One region of the Mesorhizobium sp. M0058 genome, then DNA from elsewhere that is predicted to be linked to it. Evidence: predicted binding sites of a transcription regulator. Region 1 holds the regulator's gene; the other holds the start of a gene.
The links. Region 1 encodes LexA, which represses DNA repair genes until DNA is damaged. Its sites were predicted from a motif close to TGTTCNNNNTGTGTTCNG; they were not measured.
Positions count from the first base shown of each region.

Region 2: NKJ75_RS15440 (helicase-related protein) is a predicted target of LexA. The motif match lies at 3,682-3,699, and genes of this name have one in related genera.

Region 1 covers NZ_JAMYUQ010000009.1:229,998-239,194, forward strand. Annotated here, with positions in the region: gene kynU (kynureninase) at 1-693, opposite strand, end outside; gene NKJ75_RS17690 (GntR family transcriptional regulator) at 862-1,626, shown strand; gene lexA (transcriptional repressor LexA) at 1,830-2,612, shown strand; gene NKJ75_RS17700 (ComEC/Rec2 family competence protein) at 2,606-5,062, opposite strand; gene arr (NAD(+)--rifampin ADP-ribosyltransferase) at 5,174-5,590, opposite strand; gene gltX (glutamate--tRNA ligase) at 6,052-7,476, shown strand; gene gltA (citrate synthase) at 7,658-8,989, shown strand; gene lpxB (lipid-A-disaccharide synthase) at 9,123-9,197, opposite strand, start outside.
Region 2 covers NZ_JAMYUQ010000008.1:108,071-117,267, reverse strand. Annotated here, with positions in the region: gene NKJ75_RS15440 (helicase-related protein) at 20-3,526, opposite strand; gene phbB (acetoacetyl-CoA reductase) at 4,222-4,947, opposite strand; gene NKJ75_RS15430 (acetyl-CoA C-acetyltransferase) at 5,077-6,261, opposite strand; gene phaR (polyhydroxyalkanoate synthesis repressor PhaR) at 6,564-7,178, shown strand; gene NKJ75_RS15420 (GNAT family N-acetyltransferase) at 7,224-7,679, opposite strand; gene NKJ75_RS15415 (rhodanese-like domain-containing protein) at 7,730-8,149, opposite strand; gene ftrA (transcriptional regulator FtrA) at 8,239-9,197, shown strand, end outside.

The DNA of each region.
Region 1 (9,197 bases):
CGGGCCGCCATTGAGGTATTTGTAGGTGCAGCCGACAGCGAAATCGGCATTGGCACGGTCGAGTTCGACCGGCAAGGCGCCGGCGGTGTGGCAGAGATCCCAGATGATCAGCGCGCCGGCGTCATGTGCCTTGCGCGTCAGCGCCGGCATGTCGCGCAACTGGCCGGATTTGTAGTTGACGTGGTTGACCAGGATGACGGCAACGCTGTCGTCGATCAGCTCCTCGATTGCGGCCGCGTCGACGCCCTCCAGCCGCAGCCGCGTTCTCGGCCGGGTGGAGGCGACGCCTTCGGCCATGTAGAGGTCGGTCGGGAAACTGTCGCCCTCGGCAACGATGACCGACCGATCCGGCCGCATGCCGAGCGCTGCGTGCAGCAGCTTGTAGATGTTGATCGAGGTTGTGTCGCAGACCACCGTCTGCCCGTCAGCCGCGCCGATCAGTCGTCCGAGCTGATCTCCCAGTTCCACTGGCATGTTGAACCAGCCAGCCGTGTTCCAGGCGCGAATGAGGTCGTGCGCCCATTCCTGCGTGGCGGCCTGCTGCAATTCGCTGAAGACGGCTGGTGACGCGGCACCCAGGGAATTGCCGTCGAGATAAATCACGCCTTGCGGCAAGACAAAGCGTTCGCGCATGGAGCGCAGCGGATCGGCGGCATCCATTGCTTCGATTGCAGCGAGATCGGGTGTCATCATGATTCGGCGCCCCTCCATGGACAAACGCGCGCGGCGGAGCCTGCCCGCCCAAACATGCCGGCGATCTTGAGGGGTCGCCCTTGAACTGTCAAACATTATATATAATTCACCCATTGAAAGGCTTTGATATATAATGCTCAGCCGAGCGTTTATGTCTGATGGATCACGATGCTGGATGACGAGCAGACCTCGAAGACGGAAGTGGCCTATCGCCTGCTCAGGCGCGATATTCTTGCGACCCGGCTGGCGCCTGCCGCGCCGTTGAAGCTGAGCACGCTGCGCAACACCTACGGCATCGGCTGGACGCCGTTGCGCGAGGCGCTGTCGCGGCTGGAGGCGGAACGGCTTGTGACCGCCATCAGCAACCGCGGGTTTGCGGTCGCTCCCGCCTCTCGGGCGGAGCTCGAGGATTTGGCGCGTGCGCGGCTGGTGGTCGAACTGCCCCTGCTGGTGGAATCGATCGAGAAGGGCGACCGTGAGTGGGAAGACGCGGTCGTTGCCGCCCACTATCGTCTCTCACGGTGCGGGTCTGTTCTCGACGATCCATCGGATGATGCGGTCGACGCGTGGTACGAAAAACACGATGCCTTCCATGCGGCGCTGCTCAGTGCCGCGACATCCAGCTGGCTGCTGCGCTTCAATGCGACGATTTCCGACCAATTGCATCGCCATCACCGCTTTCTGGGTCTGGTCCCGACGCTGCGCGCCGCCGCCGGCCGCACGGATGGACACCGGAAGGCCGTGGCGGCCCTGCGCGACGCCGTGGCGATCGAACACCATACCGCCCTGATGGAAGCGGCCCTCGATCGCGACGTCGAACGTGCGAAAACTCTGATGACCGCTCACATCGGCTACACGCTGCAGGTCTATGCCCAGAGCGAACCCGGCGCGGATGCTGCGCAGCCCCGTCCGAAAAGGAAGCGGCGGTCGTAGCCGACGCGCAGGGCACTTTGGCTTCGTTTCACCCGTTGCCGGCAAATGGGCGCAGGCGGCGCCCGCAGCGCCGAACGTTACGCTGAACAAAACGTCAACACATTCATTAAACTTTAAAAGGTTGCGGAACACAACTGGAACAGATAGTGTTTGTTCTGGGTTTGTTTTTTCTGATTCTGATTTCAGAACCCTTGGGGGCCGCGATGCTGACGCGCAAACAACATGAGCTTCTGATGTTCATCCATGAACGCCTGAAGGAGAGCGGAATCCCGCCGTCCTTCGACGAGATGAAGGAAGCGCTCGACCTCGCCTCCAAGTCCGGCATCCACCGCCTGATCACGGCGCTTGAGGAGCGCGGTTTCATTCGCCGGCTGCCGAACCGGGCGCGCGCGCTGGAAGTGCTGCGGCTGCCCGACTCGATCGCACCAGGCCTCAATGCGGCGAGGAAGTTTTCGCCGAGCGTGATTCAGGGCAGTCTTGGTCAAACCGGCCAAGGGCAAGGCGGCCAAGGACAAGGCGCGATGGGCCAAGGCGGTCTCGGCCGCCAGATCAAGCCGGGCTCGCCGTCGCGTTCGATGTCGGCCGGCAATGACGATGCCGTTTCCGCGATTTCAATCCCGGTTATGGGACGCATCGCCGCCGGCGTGCCGATCGACGCCATCCAGCATCAGACCCATTCGATCTCGGTGCCGCCCGATATGATCATGGGCGGCGAACACTACGCGCTCGAGGTCAAGGGCGATTCGATGATCGAGGCCGGCATTTTCGATGGCGACACGGTCATCATCCGCAATGCCGACACAGCCAGCCCCGGCGAGATCGTGGTGGCGTTGGTCGACGATGAGGAAGCGACCCTGAAACGCTTCCGCCGCAAGGGCGCCTCGATCGCCCTGGAAGCCGCCAACCCGGCCTACGAGACCCGCATTTTTGGACCGGACAGGGTGAAGGTGCAGGGCAAGCTTGTCGGATTGATCCGGCGCTACTGAGCCGGCTTGGGTTTGTACTTTTCACGCTGGTTGTAAGGCGGCAGGCCGCGCGCTTCGCGGGAGAAGCGGCGTTGCTCGTGCCAGGGGCGATACGGCTTGTCGACGGCGAAGCGGATGGTTGGCGCTGCAGCTGCCGATTGCGGATCGAAGAAGACGGCGGCGCTGCCGTCGCGGGCCAGCTGTTTCTTCGTCACGACCAGCACCAGCGGGTCGCGGCACGGATTGTAGGCGGTGGCGTCATCGATGACGATCAGGCTCGCGAAGGCACAGGCCGGCCGCGCCGTCTTGCGGTCTTTCGCAAGCGCCACAATGGCTCCGGAAGGGTGCCGGGCGATACAGAGATCGCCGGTGCAATAGAAGGGCGAGCCGGGCGGCAGATCGAGCGGATCGAGATCGAACCGCGTATCTGTTGCCTCGAAAATCTCAGGTGGGATAATGGTTTCGGCCCGCAGCGCCCGTTTCCAATTGTCCGTGGTGAATTCGTTGGAGCGTTCGCGGTTGAGGGCGAGTTCGCCGCCACCGATCGGCATGGCCACCAGATGCGCATCCTCGGATATGAGCACGTCGGGCGTAAGCACCTGCGGCACCGTCAACAGGCCGGCCAGCGCGAAAGGCACGGCCGCCAACCTGAGCCAGGTGGTGGCCATGGTGGCGATGACGAGGGCGACCGCCACCAACAGCACCGAGCGGATGGAGATCAGCCCGACGGCGTCGACCGGCGAGCGCTCGGAAATCCAGGCCGATATAGCGATCATCGCCATCAGACCCTTGCCCATCACATAGAGGAACGGCCCGTCGGCGCCGAACGGCATCGCCAGTGCGCTGAGCACGGCAAAAGGCATGACGATCAACGAAACAATCGGCATCACGGCCAGATTGGCGATCAGGCTGAGCGGCGACACACGCTGAAAATGCCAGATGGCGAACAGCAAGGTTGCACTGCCGGCGATGATCGAGGTCATGGCGAGGCTGCCCATGGCCAGCGCGAATTTTCGCGACAGGAAGCCGACGAAGGAGCGCTTTGCCGGCGGCGTTCTCACCTTGTCGGCGCGGTAATCGGCCCAGCCGGCATAGGCGCCGACAAGGGCGGCGGTGGCAGCAAACGACATCTGGAAGCTGGGACCGACCACCTCGTGCGGCGACACCAGGATGACGGCAATGGCGGAGATCGCCAGATTGCGCATGGTGAGTGCGGCGCGATCAAACAGCACGGCGACAAGCATGACCGCCAGCATGATGAAGCTGCGCTCGGCGGCAACCACGACGCCTGAAATGACGAGATAGGCGGCGATGGAGACGAGTGCTGCCACTGCTGCATATTTCTTGACTGGGCGGCGCGAAGAGAAATCGGGAAACAGCGCAAAGGCGCCACGCAGCAACACCATGATGGTGCCGGCAACCAGCGCCATGTGCAGGCCGGAGATGGAGATGATGTGGTAGATGCCGGTGCGCCGCATCGCTTCGTTGACCTCGTCCGGGATGCCGGCGCGCACCCCGACAATCAACGCCGCGGCAATCTCGCCTTCGGCGCCGCCGATTTTGCCCCTGATATGGTCGGCAATGTTTTCGCGCGCGTTCTCGATTGCCGAGGAGAGCCGCGCGGTCAGCGGCGGCGGTCCCTGCGTAGCAATGGTTTTCGGATTGCCGAGAAAGAAGCCGCTGCCGCCGATACCGGTGAAATAGCTGTCGAAGGAGAAATCGTAGCTCTCCGGCCGCACCGGACCGGTCGGCGGCAACAGCCTGGCATAGCCGGTGATCAGGGAGCCGGCGGTCATATCGGCGGGAACGGTCCGCGCCGAGAGCCTGACCCGCTCCGGGGCGTAGCGCAGCTCGGGGTAAGCGGTCGAAACCACATCGAGCGTCAGCCTGATGCGGCCGCTTTCCATCTGTTCGAGACTGACGACGCGGCCGGTCAGCCGTGTCTGAATCTCGGAGCCGAGCATCTGCGTTCCGGCGCGCCAAGTCTCGACTTTGGCGGCGACGACGCCGAGCGCGCACAGCATCGCGGCCATGCAGAACAGATGCGTCCTCGGCCGCGATCGCGTGGCGAGGGCGCAACATGTCGCCAGCACCACAATGGCGATTGGCTGCGCAAAGCCGGGCTCGCCGGCCAGCGAGAAATAAATGATGACGCCGGCCGCCAGGAAAACCGGCACCAGCAGGAAGGCGACGCCCCGGTCGAGCTCCGTGTTGGCGGCCACGGCAAGGCTGCGGCGGAGCGCGGGCCATGACGGACGGCGAAGCCGTCTGCGCAGACGGGCGATAGATCCGGGCGCTGTGACTTGCGCCGGCAACGCGTGACCGGGCAGCGCAGGCGCGACGCCGGGATGCGGCTCAGGCAGCGCGAGGGGCAGCGGCTCGGCATAGGGACTATCGGCAAACAGCGAGCGTTCGCTGACGCTTGCCTCGGCGCCTTCGCCTTCCTTCGTGCCCCGGCCACGTCCAGCCATCGGGTCTGCCCCTTGCGCCCCAGACCCCTATGCTACATGAACGCGCAAAGCGCGAAAGTCCGCGTGATCACGTCCACCGCGCCGGAATCGACCATCACCTGGCAAGGACGCTCAATCCTCAATCATATCCTGGCCCTCCGCTCTCACGCGAGCAAGCCCATCGTGCATTGCCTTCAATTGTTCCGGTGTATGACCCTGCCATTCACCGAGTTCACCCTGGATGAGCAACGGATCACGGGAGCGGTAGGATTTCGTCGGATTACCGGGAAATTTTTTGTCGGTCAGGTTAGGGTCATCCATAAAAAACCCCGTCGGCTTTACGATGTAAATCCTTTGACGACCGTCACCCGTTGCAAGCTCTGCTCCCCAGATGGCGGCTTCCAGTGTCTGGGTGAAATAGATCCATGACAGTGGTTTACCTCTGAAATTGGAAGGGTGGCCGACGCTCAGCAGATCCCCGGGTTTCAAATCCGCCCGGGTACCATGGTAGAACGGATCACCCTCCGTATGGTCGGCGTTTTCGGTCATCGGTAGTCCTTCTTTCAATCATGCCTCCTTCGTGGCGAGACCGGCCTGCACACAGTTGCGGTGTTCACGATAATGATTGCAGAAAGGTCAATATGCGTGACCAAGCCAACGCTGTCACGGCGGCGTTGTAGTCGGGCAGTGCCGCATCCGTGAAGAAATGTCCGCTCGTCAGAGGGGGCTACCACCGTCGCAGCGATGTTCCAGGCACTGTGACGGACGCTGCAGCCGAATGAAACCCAGACATTGACGCTGCTGCCAAACGAGGTTGCGCGGAGGGTGCGAACAGATTTTGTGCTACAAGGCTCCAGCGCCAGTTGACGCAACCGATAATTGCCGACGTGCCCCGGCCACGTCCAGCCATCGGGTCTGCCCCTTGCGCCCCAGACCCCCTATGCTACATGAACGCGCAAAGCGCGAAAGTCCGCGCGATCACGCTCGCTTTCCAAGGTTCCGAGAGTTCCATGTCCGACACGGTCGTCACCCGTTTTGCCCCCTCGCCCACCGGCTATCTGCATATCGGCGGCGCGCGCACGGCGCTGTTCAACTGGCTGTACGCCAAGCACACCGGCGGCACGATGGTGCTGCGCATCGAGGACACCGACCGCGAACGCTTCAACGAGGCGGCGACACAGGCCATTCTGGATGGGCTGACCTGGCTCGGCCTTTCCTGGGACGGTGAGGCCATATCGCAGTTCGAGCGCGCGCCGCGCCACCGTGAGGTGGCCGAGGAGCTGGTGCGCCTGGGCAAGGCCTATTACAGCTACGAGACGCCTGCCGAGCTCGAGGCGATGCGCGAGGCCGCACGCGCCAAGGATCTGCCGCCGCGCTACAACGGCCAGTGGCGCGATCGTGCCCCCTCGGAGGCGCCTCCCGGCGTCAAGGGCGCCATCCGCATCAAGGCGCCGACCGAGGGCGAAACCGTGGTGCACGACCGTGTGCAGGGCGAGGTGCGCTTCCCCAACAAGGACCTCGACGATTTCATCATTCTGCGCTCGGACGGCAATCCGACCTACATGCATGCCGTCGTCGTCGACGACCATGACATGGGCGTCACCCACATCATCCGTGGCGACGACCATCTGACCAACGCCGCGCGCCAGACGGTGATCTACAACGCCATGGGCTGGGACGTCCCGTCGATGTCGCATATCCCGCTGATCCACGGCGCCGACGGCGCCAAGCTGTCGAAGCGGCACGGCGCACTGGGTGTCGAGGCTTATCGCGCCATGGGCTATCTGCCCGAGGCACTGCTCAACTATCTGGCAAGGCTCGGCTGGAGCCATGGCGACGACGAGATCATGTCGATCAAGGACATGATTTCGTGGTTCGACATCGGCGATGTCAACAAGGGTGCGGCGCGCTTCGACTTCGCCAAGCTCGAGTCGATCAACGGCGCGCATATGCGCAAGATGGCCGATGCCGAGCTGTTCGACATTTTCGTCGCCACTCTGCCATACCTCGAAGGCGGATCTGCTATCGCCGCCCGTCTCGACGACACCAGGAAGGCGCAGTTGCTGGCCGCCTTGCCGGGCCTGAAAGAGCGCGCCAAGACGCTGGTGGAACTGGCCAATGGCGCGGCCTTCCTGTTCGTCGAGCGGCCGCTGCCGATCGACGAGAAGGCGGCAGCACTGCTCAGTGCCGACGCGCGCGCGATCCTGCGCGGCGCACATGCCGCTTTGCAGACTGTTTCGGGCGATTGGTCGGCTGCCGCGGCTGAAGCCGCGGTGCGCGAGTTCGCAGCGGCCGGCGGCCACAAGCTCGGCGCCGTGGCCCAACCGCTCCGGGCGGCCCTTACCGGCCGTAGCACCTCGCCCGGCGTGTTCGACGTGCTTGCCGTGCTTGGCCGCGAGGAAAGCCTGGCGCGGATTGCGGATCAAATCGATTAGGAGCGAGCTGGCCCAAAAAGATTGGCATTGAAAGGCGGGTTTCGCAGTGCAACATTAGGCCTTGGCCCAATCTGGCACGCACCTCCTAAAATGCGGTGGCGAGTTCGCGCATTCCGGTGATTTCGACGTGTCGTTTGCAGGAATTGCCTTGCCGGCATGAGGAACATGAAGGAGTTTGAGAATGAGCGAAGCTGCGACAAGACTGGAAACCGGCAGCAAGACGACGCACCCGTCGACTGCCACGCTCGAACTGGCCGGCAAGACGCATGAATTCAAGGTGCGAAGCGGCTCGGTCGGGCCCGACGTCATCGACATCGGTGCGCTCTACAACACCACCGGCGCCTTCACCTACGATCCCGGCTTCACCTCGACGGCGAGCTGCGAGTCGGCGATAACCTTCATCGACGGCGATGCCGGCATCCTGCTTCACCGCGGCTACCCCATCGACCAGCTGGCCGAGCATGGCGACTTCCTCGAAGTCTGCTACCTCCTGCTCTACGGCGAACTGCCGACCAAGGCGCAGAAGGACGATTTCGACTACCGGGTAACGCGCCACACCATGGTGCACGAGCAGATGTCGCGCTTCTTCACCGGCTTTCGCCGCGACGCGCATCCGATGGCTGTGATGTGCGGCGTGGTCGGCGCGCTGTCGGCCTTCTATCACGACTCCACCGACATTTCGGACCCGTATCAGCGCATGGTCGCCTCGATGCGGCTGATTGCCAAGATGCCGACGATTGCGGCCATGGCCTACAAATACCATATCGGCCAGCCCTTCATTTACCCGAAGAACGAGCTGAACTTCGCCGCCAACTTCCTGCATATGTGCTTTGCGGTGCCGTGCGAGGAATACAAGATCAATCCGGTGCTGGCGCGCGCCATGGAGCGCATCTTCATCCTGCATGCCGACCACGAGCAGAACGCCTCGACCTCGACCGTGCGGCTTGCAGGCTCGTCGGGCGCCAATCCGTTCGCCTGCATCGCCGCCGGCATCGCTTGCCTGTGGGGCCCGGCGCATGGCGGCGCCAACGAGGCCGCGCTCAACATGCTGGGAGAAATCGGCCATGTCGACCACATCCCGGAATTCATCGCCCGCGCCAAGGACAAGAACGATCCGTTCCGGCTGATGGGCTTCGGCCATCGCGTCTACAAGAACTACGATCCTCGTGCGAAAATCATGCAGAAGACGGCGCATGAGGTGCTCGGCGAACTCGGCATCAAGGACGATCCGCTGCTCGACATCGCCATGGAGCTGGAAAAGATCGCGCTGACCGATTCCTACTTCATCGAAAAGAAGCTCTATCCGAACGTCGATTTCTATTCCGGCATCACGCTGAAGGCGCTGGGCTTCCCCACCACCATGTTCACCGTGCTGTTCGCGGTCGCGCGCACCGTCGGCTGGATCGCGCAGTGGAAGGAAATGATCGAGGACCCGCACCAGAAGATCGGCCGCCCGCGCCAGCTCTATACCGGCGCCCCGGAACGCGACTACGTGCCGATTGCGAAAAGGTGAAAGAGAGTGAATGGTGAATGGTAAGTAGTGAATAGCAAGTAGTAAGTAGCAGGTAGTAAGTAGCAGGTAGTAAGTAGCAGCTTGATTATAGTCGAGAGTGCGTTAATCCTATTCACTATTCACTATTCACTCGCTAAGCCCTATTCGCTCTCCCGATGTGGCGAAGAACGACATCGGCGGCGATGTCGCCGGAGGGCCTGTCGGTGGC
Region 2 (9,197 bases), on a different contig from region 1:
TCGGGATCATGCTCAGAGCTTACTTCTTCAGCTGGTCGCGCAAGGCGGCGAGCTTGGCGAAGGGCGAGTCCGGATCGAAGCGCACCGGCCGTTCTTCGCGTGGCTTGGCCTGGAAGGCCGGCTTGGCGCCTTGCGGTCCGCCTTTGCCTTCCGGCCTGCCGCCTTTCCAGTCAGGCCGGCCCTCGCGCGGACGCTCGCCTTGCGGCTTGCCGTCGCGGCGCTGTTCGCCCTCGGCCTGCGGCTTGGGCTTGAACTTCGAACGGTCGAAACGTGGCTTGGCGGCACCGTCGCGCTGGTCGCGCCGGCCCTGATAGGCCGGCCGCTCGCCCGTTGCCGGCTGTCCGCCGGCAGCGTCGGCCGGCGCATCGGCGCGGGCAGCCTGGCCGTTACGCGGGCGATTGTCCCGGCCTTGACGATGGCGCGGGCGCTGCTCGAAACGACCCTGCCGCCACAGCAAGATGGGCTTTGGCGCTTCGGCCTCGGGGACAGGCTCAGCGCTTCCACCCTCCCCCTCGTGGGGAGGGTCGGCGCGCAGCGCCGGGGTGGGGGCAGCGCCGGCGTCGGCGGTTGCGCCTGCATCGGCTACGCGGTCTGCACTATCGGTTTCGTCAGCGCTGTCACCCCCACCCGCGTCGCTTCGCGCCGCGACCTCCCCCATCGAGGGGGAGGTAAAAGCGTCGGCGCTTTCGGTGACAGTGTCGTCAGCCTCTGCAACGGCCGGAGCGTGTTCTTGCGCTGCAGGCTCTGCAGTTGTTTCGTCGATGGCTGGGACCTCGGCGGTAGCTTCAACGGCCGCAGCTGGCTCCGAACCCTCGGCAGGCGCTTCCGGCTGAGCGTCTGCAACAGCCTCCGATGCGACTTCGGCAACGGGCTCCTCAGCCGCAACCTCAGTGGCGGAAGCCGCATCCGGCTCCGAACTGTCGGTCGGCGCTTCAGCGACAGCTTCGCCTGCAGCGGCTTCCGCCGTCTGGGCCTGCTCGGCCTTCGCTGCCGCTTCCGCCAGCTTTGCCGCCGCGGCTTCGCGCGCGGCATTGTCCTGCGCTTCCAGCCGCGCCTTCACCTCTGCGGGCGGCTTCGGCTCGGCGCGATAGCCGAGACCTTTCAGGATCTCTTCCATGTCGTCGGCGGTGGCGCCGAGGATGGACATCATCGGCGGCGTCACCATGAAGGACTGGCCGTCATAAGCGCCGTCGGGGCGCTGTCCCAGACCGGGCTTCCAGTTGGTCGCAGGCCGGATCAGGTCGGCCAGCCGTTCCAGAATGTCGATGCGCACGGCGCGGCGCCCGAGATTGCGGTAGCCGGCGAGCCTGTAGAAGCTCTTGTCGAAGGCCGGGTCGATGACCACCGATGTGCGGCCGGAGGCCAGCGCGTGCACCACGTCGCCAAAGCCGGGCTTGTCCTTGCCGTCGTTCTTCAGCGCCCACAACAGCGTAATCAGTCCGGCGGGCGCCGGCTTGATCAGCGCCGGCACGAAGACGTGGTAGGCGCCGAAGCGCACACCGAGCCGGCGCAAGGCGGCGCGACCCTCCTGGTCGAGCGACTTCATTTCCTCGGCGATGTCGCGGCGGTTGATGAGGCCGAAATGCTCGACGAGCTGGAAGGCGATGCCACGGCCGATGCCGGCGATCTGCTCGGCATTCTTCAAGTCGACCAGCGGCTTCAGCAAGGATTCGATCTGGAAATTGACGAAACGCTCGGCGCGCGCGGCGACCTTGTCTCGGGCGGGGCCGGTCAACTGCTCGTCGGCCAAAAGCACCAGGCGCGGCTTCAGCGCGTCCTCGCCGGCAACCAGCGTGCCGATCGGCGCGCCGATCCAGCGCAGCGTGCCGTCGGAGCCGAGCGCAAGGTCGCCATTGGCGCAGGCGCCGAAGCGTTCGGCACGCGCCTCGAACTCGGCGGCCAGCGCTTTTTGCGCTGCCGTACGCACGGCCTTGGCGTCTTCGCCGCCGGCGCTCTGGTCGGCGGTGAAGCGGAACCCTTGCAACTCGCCGACATGATGGCCTTCGACAAGGACGGTTCCGGTAGGACTGATTTCGGCTTCAGGCATTGTATTTTCTCTAAGGCGCCGCATGAGGACGGAAGTCCTGCGGTCTACAAACCGTTTCGTCAACCGCTCATGCAGCGCATCCGACAATCTGTCTTCGATTTCGCGCGTCTTTTCCCGCCAGTGTGCCTGATCGGCCAGCCAGCCCGGCCGGTTGGACACGAATGTCCAGGTGCGGATCTGCGCAATGCGGTGCGACAGCGTGTCGATGTCCCCCTCGGTCGTATCGGCGCGGCGCACCTGCTCGGCCATGTAGTTCTCGTCGACATGGCCGTGTTTGGCGAGGTCGGTGTAGATAGAAGCGATCAGGTCGGAGTGCTGGGCCGGCGCGATCTTGCGGTAGTCCGGCAACGCGCAGGCTTCCCACAGCAGCGCGACGCGCTTGGCATTGGTAGCCAGCGCGCGGATGTCCTCGTCGCGGGAGAGATGTTCGAGCGCCTGCGCATCGACCGCCGGCAGCGCGCGCGTCAGGCCTTCGACCGGCGCGTTGGCCTCGATCGAGCGCTTCAGCGCGTCGAGGCTGGCGAAGTCGAAATGCGCGGTGCGCCATTGCAGCACCTTCACCGGATCGAACTCGTGCCCCTCGATGCGCTTGACCAGTTCCTCGTCCAGCGGATCGACCTGGCCGGTGACGCCGAAGGTGCCGTCGCGCAGATGCCGGCCGGCGCGGCCGGCGATCTGGCCGAGCTCGGCCGCCGTCAGGTTGCGGTACTGGTAGCCGTCGAATTTGCGGTTCTGGGCGAAGGCGACATGATCGAGATCAAGGTTGAGCCCCATGCCGATGGCGTCGGTGGCGACGAGATAGTCGACGTCCCCTGCCTGGAACATTGCCACCTGGGCATTGCGGGTGCGGGGCGACAGCGCGCCGAGCACGACCGCCGCTCCTCCTTGCTGGCGGCGGATCAGCTCAGCGATGGCATAGACCTCGTCGGCGGAGAAAGCGACGATCGCCGTACGCCGCGGCAGGCGGGTCAATTTCTTCGAACCGGCATAGGCCAGGTGCGACAGGCGAGGGCGCGTCACCACCGAGACGCCTCTCAGCAGCTTTTGCAGGATGCCATGCATGGTGGCCGCGCCGAGCAGCAGCGTTTCCTGGCGCCCGCGCAGGTGCAGGATTCGGTCGGTGAAGATATGGCCGCGCTCGAGGTCGCCGGCGAGCTGCACCTCGTCGATGGCGACGAAGGCAACGTCGGTCTCGCGCGGCATGGCTTCGACGGTGCAGACCGAATATTTCGCGCCGGGCGGCTGGATTTTTTCCTCGCCGGTGATGAGCGCCACCTTGTGGGCGCCGACCTTTTCGCAGACGCGGGCATAGACCTCGCGCGCCAGAAGGCGGAGCGGCAGCCCGATAATGCCGCTCTCATGCGCCACCATGCGCTCGATGGCGAGATGGGTCTTGCCGGTGTTGGTCGGACCCAGCACGGCAGTCACGTCGCGGCCCGACAGGATCAGCGGCTCGGTGTGTTTCGGCTGGATGTTCATCGGCCTGGAGATGAGGCTTTCTGCATCGTGTTGTCGGGAGCGCGCCTCGCGTGGCGCGTATGACAGGCGACACATAGGGATTTCAGGCGCGAAGCGAAAGCGGAATGTTCCGGCCGGCAGTCCCACGGTTCGTCGTTGAGGTCTCAATTAACAGTTGGAACGAGTCTGGAACGAATCGGAGACGAATCAGTGACTCCGGCAGATTCAGCTTTTGTTCACGGCTACATGTGGATTTTGCGAGCCTGAGTCTCACCATATGCTGAATCGCGGAAACTGGCCCGATTCCTGCAAGGCGACCATTGGCGTTAACCTTTGCCGGCCGGGCATCGTCGTGATCCGATACGCCTCGGCCAACATTATGAAATTGCTGAATTTTCTTAATCGGCCTTAACCATTTTCCGGTGGTATTCGGCCTTGGTCGTTAACGTTCCGCTCAAAGCCGGAACGAATGGGTGACGAATCAGCGATGGCGGGATTTTCCTGGTTTGTTCACCCCAACATCTTGTGTTATCCACAGCTTGTCCACCGAGAATTCACAGCTTGCGAACCGGGTTTTGCACAGGGCGCCTAAAAATCGTTAATCTTTGCGTGCCGGAACGGGTCAATGTCTCGCGCGCAGCCCGGGGAACATCGCCGGCCGGCGATGAAAAACGGGCCATAAGGCGGCCCGTCCTACCGGGCGAAATTGCTGTCGTTCAGACGAAGTACTGGCCGCCATTGGCGGTGATGGTCGAGCCGGTGATGAAACCGGCGTCCTCAGAGGCGAGGAAGACGACGCAACGCGCGATCTCTTCCGGTTCGCCGAGGCGGCCGACCGGGATCTGCGGAATGATGCGTTCATTCAGCACCTTCTCGTCGATCGCCTTGACCATCTCGGTGGCGATGTAGCCGGGGCAGATGACATTGACTGTGATGCCCGCGCGCGCGCCCTCCTGCGCCAGCGCCTTCGAGAAGCCGATGTCGCCGGCCTTTGCGGCGGAATAGTTGACCTGGCCGGCCTGGCCTTTCTGGCCGTTGATGGAGGAGATGGTGATGACGCGGCCGAATTTGCGGTCGCGCATGCCGCCCCACAGCGGATGCGTCATGTTGAAGACCCCAGACAGATTGGTGTCGATGACTTCCTTCCACTGCTCGCGCGTCAGCTTGTGGAACATGGCGTCACGGGTAATGCCGGCATTGTTGACCAGCACCGAGACCGGGCCGAGATCGGCCTCGACCTGTTTGATTCCGGCGGCACAGGCGTCGTAGTCGGCGACCGACCATTTGTAGGCCTTGATGCCGGTTTGTGCGCTGAACTTCCCCGCTGCCTCGTCATTGCCGGCATAGTTGGCTGCAACGGTGTAACCGGCATTCTTCAGGCCGATCGATATGGCGGCGCCGATGCCGCGCGATCCACCGGTGACGAGCGCTACTTTGGTCATTGAAAGTTCTTCCTCCCTTTGGTCGGAAGAAGGGAATAGGGAATAGGGAGTAGCGAGTAGGGATCGATATCCCGCCGCGCTGCTCCTTCTTCCCCATTCACTACTCCCTATTCACTACTCACTTCTCTTTCACAGCGCTTCCACGCACAGAGCGACGCCCATGCCGCCGCCGATGCACAGCGTGGCAAGGCCTTTCTTGGCGCCGCGGCGGCGCATCTCGAAAACCAGCGTGTTGAAGACGCGGGCGCCCGACGCGCCGATCGGATGGCCGATGGCGATGGCGCCGCCATTGACGTTGACGATCGACGTATCCCAGCCCATGCCCTTGTTGACGGCGCAGGCCTGCGCGGCGAAGGCTTCATTGGCCTCGACAAGGTCGAGGTCCTTGACCGACCAGCCGGCCTTCTCGAGCGCCCGCTTCGACGCGGGTATAGGTCCGGTGCCCATGATTGCCGGATCGACGCCAGCCGTCGCCCAGGATGCGATGCGCACCAGCGGGGTGATGCCGCGCCTTGTGGCTTCAGCCTCGCTCATCAGCAGCGCGCCGGCGGCGCCGTCATTGATGCCCGACGCGTTGGCGGCGGTCACGGTGCCGTCCTTGTCGAAAGCCGGCTTCAGCTTGGACATGGCGTCGATGGTGGCGCCGTGGCGGATGTACTCGTCCTGGTCGACGACAGTGTCGCCCTTCCTGCCCTTGATCGTGAAGGCGACGATCTCGTCCTTGAACTTGCCGGCCTTCTGCGCGGCCTCGGCCTTGTTTTGCGAGGCGAGCGCAAACTGGTCCTGGTCGTCGCGGGTGATCTGGAACTGGCGGGCGACGTTCTCGGCGGTGTTGCCCATGTGGTAGCCGTTGAAGGCGTCCCACAACCCGTCCTTGATCATGGTGTCGATCATCTTGTAGTCGCCCATCTTGACGCCGGCGCGCAGGTGCTCGGCGTGCGGCGACAGCGACATCGATTCCTGGCCGCCGGCGATGATCACAGTGGCGTCGCCGGCGGCGATCTGCTGCATGCCGAGCGCGATGGCGCGCAGGCCAGAGCCGCAAACCTGGTTGAGCCCCCAGGCGGTGGTCTCCTTGGGCAGGCCGGCATTGATCGACGCCTGGCGGGCGGGGTTCTGGCCCTGCGCGGCGGTCAGCACCTGGCCGAGAATGACCTCGTCGACTTCGCCCGGCTCGACGCCGGCGCGCGCCAAAAGCTCCCTGATGACGACGGCGCCAAGTTCATGCGCCGGGGTGGCGGCGAAGGCGCCGTTGAAGGAGCCGACAGCCGTGCGTGCGGCGCTGGCAACGACGATTGAATTGGAAGCGGACATTTTTCTCTCCAGACTTCGAGGTGTCGTGTTCTTGGGGGCTTGTTGGGACTTTTCTTGCCCGTTCCACACCCCAAGTCAAACCGGAAATGGGCATGCCGGCCAAGCGCCGCAAGCAGGGCGCGAGCGGCCGGCGCGATCGCCCAACCTTTGCTGCGCAGCATAATTGGCCGGCCATGCAGCAATAAATGATGCCGCACTGCACAAAGCGCTTGGAATTATAGAGCTTTTGCGCATATCCTTAAAAATGGCGCAATCGTTACCGGCGGCTTACTCAGGCGCGCCGGTGTCCCGGGAGGATGCTGATGGCCGCGAAAGACGACCCTATCATTATCAAGAAATATGCCAATCGCCGGCTCTACAATACCGGCACCAGCACCTATGTGACGCTCGAGGATCTGGCCGAGATGGTCAAGAAGGGCGAGGAGTTCACCGTCCAGGACGCCAAGACCGGTGACGACATTACCCATCCGGTGCTGACGCAGATCATCTTCGAACTGGAGAACAAGGATGGGCAGAACATGCTGCCGATCCCGTTCCTGCGCCAGTTGATCGCTTTCTATGGCGACCAGATGCAGCAGATCGTGCCGAGCTTCCTCGAACAGTCGATGATGGCCTTCTCCAAGGAACAGGAGCGGTTCCGCGAGCAGATGAAGGGCGCGATCGGCAAGTCGCCGCTGGATGTGATGAAGATCGCCACGCCGATCAAGGCGCTGGAAGAGCAGACACGCCGCAACATGGAAATGTTCCAGAACGCGATGCGCCTGTTCACGCCCTTCCCGACCGCCGCCACAAATGCTGCGGCCGCGGCTGCACCCGAGCCGGCCCGCAAGGATGTCCCGGAAAAGAGCGGCGACGACCTTCAGGAACTGAAGCAACAGATCGCCGCCATGCAGCGCAAGCTTGACACCATGTCGTAAGCGACCGCCGCATGGTCGACCGCCCTCAGTTGGTCGAGGCGGCTGTCACGGGTCGATTTTCAGCTGCCACGGTTCCCAGATATCGTCGGGCTGGCCGTCGAGCGAGCGGTAGAAGGCTTTGGCCGGCGAGTTGGATTTCAGCACCGTCCATTTGATGGCGGAGGCGCCAATGCTCAAAGCGTGTTGGCGAAGCTGTTCAACAAGCGCATGGCCGACCCCCATGCCGCGCGTCGCTTCAGTGACGTAGAGTTCCTTCAGCCAGACAACCGGCTTCAGGTCGTAGGTCCAGGGGATGAGGTAGTGGACGGCGATGCCGACGATCACGCCCTCTCGCTCCGCCACCAACACGCCGAACCGGGGCGATGGCCCCAGCCCGTGCTCGATGAGGTTCGCTTCGGTGACGCGAAGCTTGTCGTCATAACCCTCGAAGACGGCTAGCGCCCGCATGAGGGCGAGCACCGCACCGACATCCTGGCGCTCGAATGGACGAATTCTAACCATCGCCTTCTGCATGCTTGCTCAGTCTTCAAGGCCGACCATATCGCGTGGCCTCACGCGTGCAAGACACCGGGCTCCTTGCCTGAAGCGAAAGGAAGGTCCTCGTCCTGCCAACCGGTTATGCCGCCGATCATGATCTTCACGGGACGACCGAGGCTGGCCAGCTTGAAGGCCGCCTGATCCGCGCCATTGCAATGCGGTCCCGCGCAATAGACGACGAACAGCGTCCTTTCGGGCCATTGCACCATCCGCCCGGCCGATATTTCGCGGTGGGGCAGATGCAGCGCGCCCGGCACATGGCGGCGTCCATAGGCTTCCGGCGAACCGACCACATGCAGGAGAACAAAGTCCGGCTCTCCGGCACGCAGTGCGGCGGCGACGTCGGAACAGTCGGTCTCGACGGAAAGCCGGCGCAGAAAATGGTCGCGGGCGATATCCGGCGATGCCGCCGGAATGTCTGTCACGTGGCTCATCCTCGTATCTCCATTGCTGATGCGACGGAGAGATAAGACAGGAAGCAGGGCGATTGCAGCTGGCAGCTTTGCCATATATCGTCAAGATCATGCCATCCTCTGCCAATCCGCGCCCTGCCAACCCTCTTGTCGTTGCCGTTGCCTATGACGGCCTGTGCACGTTCGAGTTTGGCGTGGCGGTTGAGATCTTCGCCTTGCCCCGGCCGGAAATGGGTGAGGATTGGTACCGTTTTGCCGTTGCCGGGATCGATGGCGGTGAAATGCGCGCGCTGGGCGGCGTGCGTATTGTTGCCGACGGCGGGATCGATCTGATCGGCCAGGCCGGCACGGTGATCGTACCGGGATGGCGCGGAACGGAGGCTCCGGTGCCGCCGGCGCTGATCGAGGCGCTTCGAAAGGCACACGAGCGCGGCTCTCGCATTCTTTCGATCTGTTCGGGCGTGTTCGTGCTTGCCGCCGCCGGCCTGCTTGCGGGCAAAAGGGCGACCACGCATTGGCGCTACAGCGAGAAGCTGACGGAGATGTACCCCGACATCACCGTGATCCCGGACGTTTTGTACATTGATGAGGGCAATGTGCTGACATCGGCAGGCAGTGCCGCGGGCATCGATCTTTGCCTGCATCTGGTTCGGCGCGACTTCGGCACCAAGGCTGCAAACATGGTGGCGCGCCGTCTGGTGGTACCGCCGCATCGCGACGGCGGCCAGGCGCAGTATGTCGAGAGTTCCGTACCCGAGCCACATGAGCGCAGCCGGCTTGGACCGTTGATCGACAGGATGCGCGCCGATATTTCTGCCGACTATCCCGTCGCCATCTTGGCCGAGCTTGCCGGGATGAGCGAGCGGACGTTTCTGCGCCGCTTTGCGGCCGCAACCGGCGTCACGCCGGCGCGCTGGCTGCTGTCGGAACGGCTTTCGCGGGCGCGCACGCTGCTGGAAGACACCGCCATGCCGATCGAACGGATTGCCGAGACCGCCGGCTTTGGCGCGGCAGGCACGTTGCGGCATCACTTCCGCCGGCAATTCGCCACGACGCCCGTCGCGTACCG